DNA from 3 places in the Paenibacillus sp. P3E genome. Region 3 is predicted to be linked to each of the others. Evidence: riboswitches for the same ligand, from Rfam matches in the RefSeq annotation. Region 3 holds a riboswitch; each other region holds the start of a gene.
What was found. A riboswitch is a leader RNA that binds a small molecule or an ion and turns the genes downstream of it on or off. The one in region 3 is predicted to bind cyclic di-AMP.

Region 1 (4,541 bases), on a different contig from region 3:
TACGTTCAAGCCGGATGGTGAGATCACGCGCGCTGAATTTGCAGTGATTCTGAGTCGGGTATTCGATATCAAAAGCGGCAACAATACTGGTGTTGCATTTAAGGACGTTGGCAGTCACTGGGCGAAAGGCGCCATCGAGAAGCTTGCAGAGGCAGGGGTTATCAGCGGCTACGAGGATGTTACGTTCAAGCCAGATAAAACAATCACCCGCGAGGAAATGGTTGTCCTTTTGTCCCGCATCTTAAACCTTAACAACGTAACGAAGGATACCACCAAAGGCAATTTCAATGACCTGAAGGGTTCCTATGCAGCAAACGAGATCAAAGCTGAAGCACAAGCTGGTATCATAAACGGCAAAGCAGATGGGAAATTTGATGCTAAGAGCAACGCCACACGCGCAGAAGCTCTGCAGATCATCCTGAATGCGCTGAAGCTCAACCCGCAATTGAAGACGCTGTTGGATTCACTTAACTAATGCCGGTTCTCCGAAAAAAAGGGACAAGTGTAATTTGGGGCTGTTGACAAAAGGGGCAACCCAAAAGTGGATTTTCTATGGCGGAAGGCAGTTCTCTTCATTCTTAAAACCACAAAAAGTGAGCAGAGCAGCGATTCTCCTGTTATTGAAGGATCGCTGCTCTGTTTTTTGGTCATGGGTGGCTTGCTTTAGCAGATTATGAGTAAGGGAAAGCCATCCTACCTCAAGCGTCACTTTCTCCATGCCGCGAAGTAGAAATCGCCGGAAGCCCCGGTTGCAGTTGTCCAAATACACTTTCCGGTTCCGTCATTCGACGCACGGCCAAGCGTAACCTTTCTCACTCCGTAGAATTTCCCGGCTGCTGCCAACACCGTAAGCGCCTAAGGTTTATAGTGCGTGCGGCCTTGGCTTTGGACGATTGGGACAGCTTGCGAGAAATGGAGCAACAGTGAGCAAATCATCGGCCGAATAAGAGTGAAACCAAAGAATGCGCCTTCATTCGCGGAGGGGAGGCGTTTTTGGCTTCTTTTGTCATCCCGGACGTTTTACAATAAATGCCCACAGGCGTAAGATTCAAATCAACAACCGAATGTAAGTTAACTGTTCTCATATGGCTGAATTCCGTAATTGGGAACGGGGGAACCAATGGTGAATGCGGCTTTTGCACAGTCAGCTGCCGCTCACCCGGGGTGAATCCCTGCTGCGTGCTGAAAAGCCGCTGTGGCAGGGTAGGGCAATCTCGCTGCCCGAATCCGTCAGCTAACCCCGTAAGCCTCGAAGAGAGAGGATGAGCGCCATGATCGATTAACCGACCACGGAGAGCCCTGCCGCTTCTGTGGTCTTTTTGTTGTGTGTGCAGGAAGGAAAGGCAGTCTGTACAAGGAACTAGAAATCTCATAACAACGATAATTAGAGACATTAAGGGTTATTTAAAATGCTCTATTATAAATGCTTCAAAGGGGGGATTCTTATCGTTACTGTATTTATCGTGTGCTTCTGGGTTGGACTAATACTCCTCCTCAGCGGCGGATTTCATGGGCATGGCCTGGCGGGTCATCTGCATGCGGGCGGCGGCGATGCCGGTGGACCCGGCTTTGTACCCATACTCCCTCTGATGGTGTTTGTCACAGTCTGGGGCGGTACAGGTTACGTGCTTGCCCGGTTCAGCGAAATGAGGATGCTCGCAGTGGTGCTGATTTGTACCGTGCTCGCTCTGCTTCTGGGCTGTGTGATGTATGCGGTGCTGGCCCGGGTGATGACCCGGTATGACAGCAGCATGAATGAACTGGATTACGAGCAGGCAGGGCAGCTCGGGTACATCAGTATCCCTGCAGCGGATGGGGCGGTCGGGGAAATGAAATATGTACTGCACGGAACCATGCGCTCCATTGGAGTACGGGCAGAATCCGGCCAGCAGCTTGATAAAGGCGACAGGGTTATTATTTTGAAGGTGAACAAAGGAATGGCGGCAGTCACCCTCTTCGAGAGGGATATCGATCAATTATAATTCACGGGGAGTGTCAATCTAAATGGTTATTCTGTATGTAATTGCGGCAATTGTTGTTGTTATTCTGCTGGCCTTGTTCAGTATCGTGAACTCTTATAAAAAGGTTCCGCCCAATCAGGCGATGATCGTCTACGGCCTTGGCGGAAAAAGAGTGGTCCAGGGCGGCGGGACGTTCGTCATCCCCGGCTTCCAGAACAATAAGACCATCTCCATGATGCTGATGAGCTTCGACGTCATCCCGGCGCAGGCGATGTTCTCCAAGCAAGGCATCAAGCTCAACCTGGAGGCGGTGGCTCAGATTAAGATAAAAAGCGATCCTACCGCTATTCTGACTGCCAGTGAGCAGTTTATCGACCGGCCGGAAGAAGACCGCGAGACGATTATCCTGCATTCGGTGGAAGGCCATTTGCGCGGCTTAATCGGACAATTAACAGTGGAATCCATTCTCAAGACTCCTGACGAAATCAACAGCAAGATGCGGGAGACCTGCTCGGAAGACCTCGACAAGATGGGACTTGAGGTAGTCAGCTTCACCATTAAGAAAATTACGGATGACAAAGGATATATCGACAATATGGGGGTTCCGGAAATTGAGCGCATCCGGCGGGATGCCAGCATCGCCAAGGCGGAAGCGGAACGCGACATTCAGATCAAGCAAGCCGAGGCGGAGAAAGAATCCTCCATTGCCAAAGCTAATGCGCATCAGGCCACCATTGAAGCAGGAACTGCCGCCCGCGCCAAGGAATCTCAGTTTGAGAAGGAATTGAACATTAAGCAGGCGGACTTTAAGCTGGAGACTGAAGTGAAGAAAGCACAGGCGGATCTTGCATACGAATTACAGCAGAACAAAATCAAGCAGTCGCTGGTTACCGAGCAGGTCAAGATCACGCAGATGGAAGCGGAGGCGAACCGGACCGTCCGGGAAATCGAAGTTGAGCTGAGACAGAAGGAGCTGGAGGCAACGGTGATCAAGCCTGCTGAGGCGGAGAACCAGGCTACGATCATGAGAGCGGAAGCCGCCAAGCAGCGGCAGATTCTTGAGGCGGAAGCAGAGGCAGCCACCACGACCAAACGGGGGCTGGCAACAGCGGAAGCAGAGCTGGCGAAAGGGAGAGCCAACGCAGAAATTGTTCAACTGGCTGGAGCGGCGGAAGCAGGGGCACTGGAGAAGAAAGCCGAAGCGTACAAACAGTTTACGCAAGCCGCACTCACAGTGGAATTCTTAAAAGTTCTGCCAGAGCTGGCTGAAAAAATCGCTTCCCCGCTGGCCAAGGTCGATAAGATTACAGTGATTTCACAGGATGGAGCTTCATCCGGGGTGAATAAAATCACCGGTGATATCGCTAAAATCATGGCTCAGGTTCCTGAATTGACCCAGTCGCTTACCGGCATGAATTTTACAGAGGCGCTCAGCGGGCTGCTTGGCCGGAATAAAGAGCAGTAATTCTATAGCGTTATACCATACTATAATACTTCCTACTCGTAAAACAGCGGGGGTGTCCCACTTAGGGGACATCCCTTATTTTGCTGCTCCCGAGAGCGTTACCACTCCACAATGTACTATCTCTTCTATGACAGTTATACTAAAACTACTATGTGATTTAGGATGAATAATTGGTGAATAAAGGGAGGATACATGATGATTAGAGCCACACAAGACAATGAATATGTTGAATTGACGAGTCCCACTCAGCTCCCCAAAGCTTCAGGGTTTCTATGGAACGAGAAGATGATGATTCACGTCAATTGCCGCGGATATGCGGTCGCGCAGTTTATGCAGCCAGAGCCTGCCAAGTATTCCTATGCGCCGAATCTGGAAGCGAAGACCTTCATGCAGCCGGAGCAGCCCTACTATGCCCATCATCCCGGCCGGTTTCTCTATGTAAAGGATGAAGAGACGGGTGAGATTTTCTCGGCACCGTATGAGCCGGTTCGTGTTCTGCCGGACCAATACACTTTTGCTGTAGGGAAACACCATATTGTCTGGAAGCTTGAGCATCTTGGCATTGCTGTGGAAATGACGCTCAGCCTGCCCAAAGACGAGGCCATGGAGCTATGGCGGGTGAAGGTGAAGAATCTCTCGGACCGGAAGCGGAAGCTCAGTATCTATCCTTATTTTACGGTGGGCTACATGTCGTGGATGAATCAGTCGGCGGAGTATCATGAAGAGCTGCAGGGAATGGTCTGTTCTGCGATTACCCCATATCAGAAATATCAGGACTATGCGAAGATCAAGCAGCTGAAGGACAAAACCTTCCTCCTGGCCGATCAGCCGCCGCGCGCCTGGGAAGCCAGCCAGGAAGCTTTTGAAGGTGAGGGCGGGATTGGCATGCCATCGGCCGTTCAGCAGGAGGAGCTCTCCAAAGGGGATGCCCGTTATGAGATGCCGCTGTGTGTCCTGCAATACAGTCTGGAGCTTGCGCCTGGTGAAGATAAGCTCTACCGCTTTATTTTTGGTCCGGCCAAAACAGAAGAGGAGATCGCGCAGATCCGCCAGCAGTATTTCCTAAATGCAGCTTCCGGCGGTGAGGATGGATTTGCTGCGGCGGAGCGGGAATA
Region 2 (4,541 bases), on a different contig from region 3:
GAATATGATGACCTTCAGCGGGGATCCGCAGCTGCTCGTATAGATTAAGGCTCTTCTTCAAATACAGTGCATCACCATCCAGGTGCAGCACCTTTCCCGGCACCTCGAAGTAGGCCAGCTCCTTGGGAGACTGGGGCCATACTCCGGAGATACTCTCTCCGCTGCGCTGGCTCTGCTCCTGCCGGTCTTTACGCAGCCGGGTCAGGGATTCAGTAGCTTTAATCTGCGCCTGTTGTCCCCGCTCGGTAATACGGGTAGGAGGCACCTGCATCAAGTCTTCCAAAGGCGCATCCGCCAGCAGGCGAAATTCGGTACCTTTGATGACGGCCCCGTTCTGCACGATATTCTCCACCCGGAACGTTACATCGCCACCATAAGATTTGCGAACGACCAAGTCTCCTAAATTCATTTCAAACACCACCTCTACCCCATCGTATGGGCAAAGACCCTGGTTGGTTCTTAATCGGCGGTGATTTGAAACATAAGAAAGGCATCAGGCCGTTTTTTCATGCCTAAACGATTCCAGCAGCAAGCAGTACGGCGCTTAGCCGGGCATACTCCTCCAGGCTGAGTGTTTCTCCGCGGCGGCTTGGCTCGATTCCAGCCTCAGCCAGCAGAGACTCCAGACGTTCACGCCCCTCTTCAGGAAAGAACCGGGCTTTGAGATTATTGGCAATGGTTTTGCGCCGCTGGGTGAAGGAAGCTTGTACAACCTCAAAGAAATGCTTCTCGTCTGCAACCTCTACCGGGGGACGCTCTCTCACCTTGAGACGGATCACGGCGGATTCCACGTTCGGTTGAGGAATGAATACCGTACGCGGCACTATGCAGACCAGTTCGGGTTCACTATAATACTGAACAGCGATGCTAAGGCTGCCATATTCCTTCCCGCCAGGTGAAGCTGCCATACGTTCGGCAACCTCCTTTTGAATCATCACCACGATATTATCAAGCGGCAGTTTTTCTTCAAGCAGCTTCATGAGAATTGGAGTGGTTACATAGTACGGCAAATTGGCAACTACACTAACTCTTTCCACAGCCGCAAAATCCTCAGCGAATAATTCCTGCAAATTCACTTTCAACACATCATCGTTCCGGATTTTGACATGCGGGTAAGAGGCAAGAACATCCCGAAGTATCGGGATCAGCCGCCGGTCAATCTCTACGGCTGTCACCACTCCAGCGGACATCGCCAGCCTCTCGGTCAAAGCGCCAATGCCTGGTCCAATCTCTAGTGCACCTGCTGCCTGATCCAGGCCTGCAGCATCTACAATCTTGTCCAGTATATTCTGGTCAATCAGAAAGTTCTGGCCCAAGCTTTTCTTAAACGAGAACCCGTAACGCTGGATAATTTCCTTAGTGCGTACCGGGGATGAGATATGATTGTTGCCACTCATGAGGTAATGCCTCCCTGATCAATTTGCGCGAGAGCATTTACAAATTCCTCTCGTGATATTCCAAACATCGCCAGACGCTTGTATAGCTGCTTGCCGTTACAGTAGCCGATCCCCAGCAAATTGCCCAACTCCATTCTCCGCTCCGCTGCCCGGGGATGCACCATCATCCCTGCAGCCATCAGATCCTCCAACCCAATCAGGGCCGGGGCGCCTTCAAAGGAAGTATGAACATGCTCAAGCGCGTGACGAATAGCCTCCGGAGAAGCATTTTCAACTCCGATGTCACCTTTGCGGGTAGCATCTTTTTCAGGAATGAACGCATGCTTGCAGCCTGGCACCTTGGAAGACACAATCTTCCGGATCCGTTCCCCGGCGTGATCAGGATCAGTTAGAATAATGACCCCTCTGCGCTCCATGGCCAGCGCAATCCTGGCGATCACTTTGCGGTCAACTGCTGAACCGCCTGTTTCAATGGTATCCGCATCTACAGCACGCTTAACCGCAACTGTATCGCTTTTACCTTCCACAACGATTAATTCCTTGATCATTTTACAAAACTCCTTACTCTGCAACGCAAAAAGAAGAGGATTCGCTCCCCTTCTTATTGGCTAAAGAATGTATAAGTGATGAGCGGCAGCTCTGTAATTCCGTAACAGTCTTAAGTGCTACCCTCACTATATCTTATAAAACGCTAATTTGCAAAAATCTGCTGCTTAATTCAGCTCTGGCTTCACAGGTCCAATCACATAAATCGTACGCGATTTACGGCCGAAGTTACGGGCATGGCTCAGTGAATCATAATAGACATCTACCTTGTTGCCTTTAATGGCACCGCCGGTATCCTCTGCACGGCGAAACCCAAGTCCCTCAATATACACCCACCAGCCAATAGGTATTACGTCTGGATCTACAGCGATGGTCCTACCTTCCGTTACGCGTGTGCCGGAAGCCGTACGGGTTCCAATACCAGGCTCTTCAGATGAATAAGCTGTCATGGATACATTTTTAATTACTTTTTTGTACTCGAAATCCATACCTGCCTTGCTGGCAACATTGTTGCTGTTCGCTCTGACTTTAGATGATTTAGTGGTAGTGGTTGAATTGGAAGTTGCAGTAGTAGCTACAGCAGCCTTGGGAAGTGCTTTGGTACCAATAGCAATGATCTTGTCTTTGGTAACCGCCTGTACTTCCTTGCCCACCATACGCATAGATGCCAGCTCGCCATCTTGATAGATTTTCTCAATATGCTGGACCATTACGCCGGGTTTGCCTGCTTGTGCAACTCTTACAGTTCCCTTGGTCAGGGAGGGGTCTGCGGTCTTAATTACTCGGAAAGGCAAATTCGTTGTCCGCTGTACCACTTGCTTGTTGATTCGGACAATTTTGATTTCCATGTCGGCAGAAACTGCAGTGTTGAGCGAAGGATAAATCTTATCGTAGCTTTCCAGGCTGACGCCCAGTTTGTCAATCGCCTGACCGATGGTATCCTCGGTCGTGTACAGCGTTTGGGTTGTTCCATCCGCAGTAAGCTTAAGGGCCTGCGCACGGTTGATTACGACGCGGTCGCCGTCTTTTATTTCATCACTAAGGCCAATGGATAAAGCATCATGCGGCTGAAGCGAAATTTGTTCCTTTGCCAGCACATCGCTGAGCAGCGCATCCCGCGTCTCCAGCGTTTGTACCTTTCCGTCTATTACTAAAGTTATTTCTTTAATGCTTTGACCGTGTACGTACAGCAGAATTACCAGCGCGATAACAATTGATGCCGCGCCTGCAAGCGAAAGTACGCGAGGATTCACTTGCTTCCACCGTAATGCGAAAGACCTGCTGGATGATTGCGAATCATGGGATACTTCTGGTTGGAATACGCCCATTCTCTCCATCCTCCTTACATAGCCCCGTCGTCCAAGTTGTATAGCAAAGGTGACTTTATCACTTCTGACGAAACTAGGTTTGAGATTGCACAGGATACGCCCGCATTGCTTTAGCGTTTCCTGCTCATGGATCGCCTGCTCGGCATAGCTACTCCAGACATCTGTTATATAACAGTATGCTGGGAACATCCGCATTATTCAAAAAACAAAAAAAGCCCAAAAGAGTTCACAGAGGACTCTTTCGTGGCTCTCCGGGTGTCAGAATACGCGGGAATGTTTATGCACGAGGTTTCCTCTCTTACTTGCGCTTACGGGGTTAGCTGTCGGGTTCGGGCATAAGAGAGACGCCCTATCTCAGGTCACCCGCTCACGGCGGTTGCCCTCAAATTCACCCCAAAGACCACGTGAAGAAATCAAATAAAGTCTGCGGCATTTCTATGTTGTACTCTATGTACGGACATGCGGCAGATCATTATTGGTTCCCCCGTTCTCCATACGGAGACTCAGCGAGACGATCCATGAAATTGTGACTGTCACAGTAACAACAGCTCACTTCACTGAAAAGATGATATCCTGTTTTGATGCATGTTGTAAAGCGCGATTCAACCACGTTTACGTAAAAAAATCATTAAAATATTGTAATAATCAGCCGTTTCTTTATTAAAAAAGTTTAATATATCGGCTATACTTCTTTTTTCACCTGTTTTTCTCCCGTTTTCAGACAATTCCAAATCGTTCCAGCGCGTTCGCATACGTAATTTCAGCCAATTCCTGTAAATCAATCCCTTTTATTTCCGCTGCCGCCTCGGCGACAAGCTTCACATGAGCACTCTCATTTCGCTTCCCGCGGAAGGGGTGAGGCGTCAGATATGGGGAGTCGGTTTCAATCAAAAGCCGGTCCATTGGAGTCTGAGCAAGCACCTCTTTAGGCACCCTGGCATTCTTGAAAGTCACAGGACCACCGAAGGATAAATGAAAGCCTAGATCAAGACACATTTTGGCCGTTTCCCAACTCCCAGAAAACGAGTGCATGACACCGCCAATTTCATTTGCCTTCTCCTCCCGCAAAATTCGTACCACATCCCCATGGGCATCACGATTATGAATACAGATAGGCATTTTTAGTTCCCGTGCCATACCAATCTGTTTGCGGAATACCTCATGCTGTACCTCTTTGGGTGAGGTATCCCAGTAGTAATCAAGTCCAATTTCTCCGATAGCCACCACCTTTTTATGGCTGCACAGAGAGGCGATCCAGTCCATATCCTCC
Region 3 (4,541 bases):
GGTTCAGGCAAAGCGGTTGACTTCAATTACAGTGAACTGCCAAGACTAGGTAAAGCAGATGCACCCGTTAAAATCGTTGAATTCGGTGATTTCAAATGTCCGGCGTGCTCCAATTTTGCAGGTGTCATCAAGCCACAGCTGGCTCAGGAATATGTGAATCAGGATAAGGCTGCTATATACTTCGTAAATATGGCCTTTATCGGTCCGGATTCCGAGACAGCCTCCCTGGCAGCCCTGTCTGTATACCATCAGAACAGTGAAGCTTTTTGGACGTATTACGATGCGATTTATGCCAATCAAGGGGATGAAAAAGCAGAATGGGCTACAGAGGAATTCCTGGTGAATCTGGCTGAGAAACAAAAGCTGCCAATCGATCTGGATCTGTTGCGTAAGGATATCAAGGAGAAGACCTATGAGAGTGAGCTGCAACGTGATATCAGTCTTGCCAAGGCTTCAGGAGTTACTTCCACACCTACTGTATTTATCAATGGACACAAAGTAGATGAGCCTTTCAAAATGGAAGCCATTAAGGCACAGATTAAGTCCGCGTCCGAAGCAGTGAAGGCCGAGTGATGAAGTTCTCTATGTTCTGCAGACGCCACTGTCTCTATCTGGCCTGGTTTGTATCTGTTATTGCAGTAGCGGGAAGCTTATATCTAAGTGAAGTGCTGAAATATGAGCCTTGCAAGCTATGCTGGTTCCAGCGTATCTTCATGTATCCGCAGCTGATTCTCCTGGGAGTAGCTACATACCGGAATGACAAAAAAATTATTCCCTATGTACTTCCATTAAGTCTTATTGGGGGCAGTATTTCTATTTATCATTATGCTGAGCAGAAGATTCCCGCACTTAGCAAGGTGCTCCCGTGTACAATTGGCGTACCCTGTAATAAAGATTATCTGAATTTTTTTGGGTTCATTACGATTCCACTGCTTGCGCTGATCGCCTTTGCTCTAATCACGATTTTGCTCTGGACCGGACGTAAAGAGGACACAGTAGAGTAGCTGAAGCCACTGCAGAATTTAGAGCACAAATCATTCCTGAAATTTCAGACACAAATGAGGTTCAAAACCCTGAAAAAACACGTGATGACGGGATAATCGCAGAGAATGAAAGATCGCGTTATCTCTCATCTTGGTTTTGCGTAAATTGGATGTTTTTTCATTCTTTTTTCATTTTTTTCACCGCTTTACGGAAGACGTATTGTAGACTATCATTAGACCTTGTGAGAAGTTGAATATGCGCTGAATTTTCCGTATGGAAAAACGGGGGAACCAACATTGGCCTAAGCGCCAAAGGGGTGAATCGGGAACGGTCCGGAAGGGCTGCAACCGTAGGGCTACCACAGCCCGAATCCGCCAGCTAACCTCGTAAGCAATGGTGGGATAATGACGATGCGTAAGCATGCGGATCATTTCCGTATGCTTATTTTTGTGCCTGCATTTATGAAATCCACCAATGAAAACAGCGCACGGTATTACCGTTTCAACGTAAGCAAAGAGAGGAACTGTTATTACAATGGTAAGCAAGGTAAAACGACTATTGATCGGGCGTCCGATGAAGTCGAACGAACTAGATCATGAAAAGTTATCCAAGGTGAAAGCACTGGCTGTCCTGTCTTCTGATGCGCTATCGTCTGTAGCCTACGGAACGGAACAAATCCTGATTGTACTGGTGGCCGCAGGCTTCACAGCCATCTGGTACTCATTGCCAATCGCATTAGCCGTATTGGGCTTGCTGGCTATTTTGATTTTATCCTATCGTCAGACCATCTTTGCTTATCCGCAGGGCGGAGGCGCGTATATCGTAGCCAAGAGCAACCTCGGGGTTCCTACCGGACTCCTTGCTGGCGGATCGCTCCTGGTAGATTATATTCTGACCGTAGCGGTTAGTGCATCAGCGGGTACGGATGCGATCACATCCGCTTTTCCAAATCTTCATAATCATAGTGTGTTAATCGCCGTAACCGTTATTCTGCTCTTGACTATTGTCAATCTGCGGGGCGTTACGGAATCTGCATCTTTCATTGCAATTCCTGTGTATTTATTCGTGGTATCGATCTTCGTGTTGATCATTGCAGGGGTATTCAAATATGCTACTGGCGGAGCCCATGCTAATGTCCCTGAGATTGGGGCAGCGGTATCGAATGTAAGTTTGTTTTTACTGCTTAAGGCTTTCAGCTCCGGCTGTTCGGCTCTGACAGGGGTAGAGGCTGTATCGAACGCCATTCCAAACTTCAAGGCGCCTGCGGAGAAAAATGCAGCCAAGACTTTGATGTTGATGGGAATTATCCTGGGAAGTATGTTTACCGGAATCACACTGCTTGCCTACTGGTACGGAATTACACCGGATACCAAAGCCACGGTTGTATCCCAAATTGCTGAATCTACTTTTGGACGTGGCGGTTTGTACTTTTTCATTCAAGGGATTACAGCTGTGATTCTGTTCCTGGCGGCCAATACAGCTTATTCCGCTTTCCCGCTGCTGGCGTTTATGTTCGCCAAAGACAAGTACCTGCCCCATGCATTTATGGTCCGCGGTGACCGCCTGGGCTTCTCAAATGGTATTATCTTTCTAGGTGTATTATCAGCCCTTCTTGTGGCTGCTTTTCATGGAAATACCGAAAGTCTGATTCCTTTGTACGCGGTGGGTGTATTTATTCCGTTTACGCTGTCCCAGCTTGGGATGATGGTGCACTGGTATAAAACCAAACCTAAAGGCTGGCAGAATAAATTTACCGTGAATACGGTGGGGATGCTAACTACTCTGACGATTACTCTGATCTTCATTATTACGAAGTTCTCCAGTGTCTGGATGGCTTTTATCTTCCTGCCCGTTGTAATGTTCGTATTCCACCGTATACACCGCCATTACCTCAATACCGCCGATCAGCTGCGTATTTGTCCGGCAACGGATAAACCCTGCATCAAAGGAAGCACCGTGGTTGTTCCTGTCTCGGGTGTGACACGAGCTGTACTGCATTCGATCAGCTATGCCAAGTCCTTAACGGATAATGTGGTGGCCGTCTATGTTGGGTTCGATGAAGAAGAAATTAACAAAATGGAACAAAAGTGGGAGGAATGGAATCCGGGAGTGCGCTTGATTGTTCTACGTTCCCGCTACCGCAGTATTCTGCGCCCACTGGTCAAATTTATTGAAACAGTCGAGTGGAAGACCGCTTCAACCGATCATATTACAGTACTTATTCCACAGTTCGTTACCAAGCATTGGTGGCAGGCAGTTCTGCATAATCAGACCAGCTTGTTCATTCGTTCTTATCTGATGAATCAAAAAGATATCGTAGTAGCAACAGTGCCTTATCATTTGCACAAATAAGATGAATTTCATAGCACGGCAGTTTCCGGATATTTCGGGAGCTGCCTTTTTTCATGGTATTATTAGGAATAATCAGAACAGTTCAAGGGGAGATTTTTATGGCAATCTATTTCATAATCTATCATATTCTGAAAGGATTAGAATGGACGAACAAAAGCAGGAAGGCATTTCCGGCATCTTATACTAGTATTCATAAAGTAGAGTATTGCAGTGAGACATGGGAAATTTCTCTGGAAAACTTAACAGAGCATCTGTGAAGAAGAACGGGTACTGCAAAAAGAAAATATTTTTATTGACATAGAGAATGAGAATCAATATCATTTAATGAGGCGCGGCGAAGATATACAACCCTCTGAAGCAATTAGATTCTACATATACAGGATTTTATAAATCTACGGTGCTAATTTGCTCTACCTGAGAGAAGAGATCCCTGTGAAACCATAAAACTTTAGGGAGTGAAGATAATGTCGGATCGATTGAACACAGATCAGTTAAGTATTGGGTATGCGGAGGCATTGATTGTCAAAGGACTGAACCTGTCTCTTCCAACAGGGAAAATCACTGCGCTAGTAGGGGCAAACGGCTCAGGGAAATCTACCATTCTCAAGACGATGGCACGTATCATGAAGCCTAAGAGCGGCAGCGTGATGTTGGACGGCAAGTCGATTCATAACCTGTCTACCAAAGAAGTAGCCCGGCAACTGGCGATCCTGCCGCAGAATCCCACTGCACCAGACGGACTTACGGTATCTGAGCTGGTGAGCTATGGGCGTTATCCACATCAGAAGGGCTTTGGTACGCTTACTTCTGAGGACCGCAGCATTATCGCAAATGCGATCTCGGTAACGGGTATGGAAGAGTTCCACGACCGCCCAATTGACCGTCTATCCGGAGGACAACGCCAGCGGGCTTGGATTGCAATGGCTCTGGCGCAACAGACCGATATTCTTTTCCTGGACGAGCCGACAACTTTTCTTGATATGGCTCACCAGCTGGAGGTTCTACAACTGCTGCAGAAGCTTAATCAGGAAGAAGGGCGCACCATAATTATGGTGGTGCATGATCTGAATCATGCCTCCCGTTATGCCCAGCATATGGTAGCAATCAAATCCGGGAATGTGATTAGTGAAGGGGCACCGGCTGAGGTAATGACGCCAACTGTACTGCGTGAAGTATTCGGGATTGAAGCGGATATTGTCCCTGAT

Region 1: another riboswitch for cyclic di-AMP. It lies ahead of A3842_RS19690 (NfeD family membrane protein); the one in region 3 lies ahead of A3842_RS05370 (APC family permease).
Region 2: another riboswitch for cyclic di-AMP. It lies ahead of A3842_RS17510 (resuscitation-promoting factor); the one in region 3 lies ahead of A3842_RS05370 (APC family permease).

Annotation. Positions count from the first base shown of each region.
Region 1 is NZ_LVWH01000178.1:50,429-54,969, forward strand. Features, by position in the region: gene A3842_RS33385 (InlB B-repeat-containing protein) at 1-475, shown strand, start outside; partial or broken gene A3842_RS33910 (transposase) at 656-835, opposite strand; cyclic di-AMP (ydaO/yuaA leader) riboswitch at 1,078-1,264, shown strand; gene A3842_RS19690 (NfeD family membrane protein) at 1,410-1,982, shown strand; gene A3842_RS19695 (flotillin family protein) at 2,005-3,426, shown strand; gene A3842_RS19700 (GH36-type glycosyl hydrolase domain-containing protein) at 3,622-4,541, shown strand, end outside.
Region 2 is NZ_LVWH01000172.1:12,096-16,636, reverse strand. Features, by position in the region: gene yabG (sporulation peptidase YabG) at 1-409, opposite strand, end outside; gene rsmA (16S rRNA (adenine(1518)-N(6)/adenine(1519)-N(6))-dimethyltransferase RsmA) at 513-1,397, opposite strand; gene rnmV (ribonuclease M5) at 1,394-1,945, opposite strand; gene A3842_RS17510 (resuscitation-promoting factor) at 2,111-3,271, opposite strand; cyclic di-AMP (ydaO/yuaA leader) riboswitch at 3,562-3,790, opposite strand; gene A3842_RS17505 (TatD family hydrolase) at 3,989-4,541, opposite strand, start outside.
Region 3 is NZ_LVWH01000036.1:2,040-6,580, forward strand. Features, by position in the region: gene A3842_RS05360 (DsbA family protein) at 1-573, shown strand, start outside; gene A3842_RS05365 (disulfide oxidoreductase) at 573-1,004, shown strand; cyclic di-AMP (ydaO/yuaA leader) riboswitch at 1,233-1,392, shown strand; gene A3842_RS05370 (APC family permease) at 1,519-3,336, shown strand; gene A3842_RS05375 (ABC transporter ATP-binding protein) at 3,801-4,541, shown strand, end outside.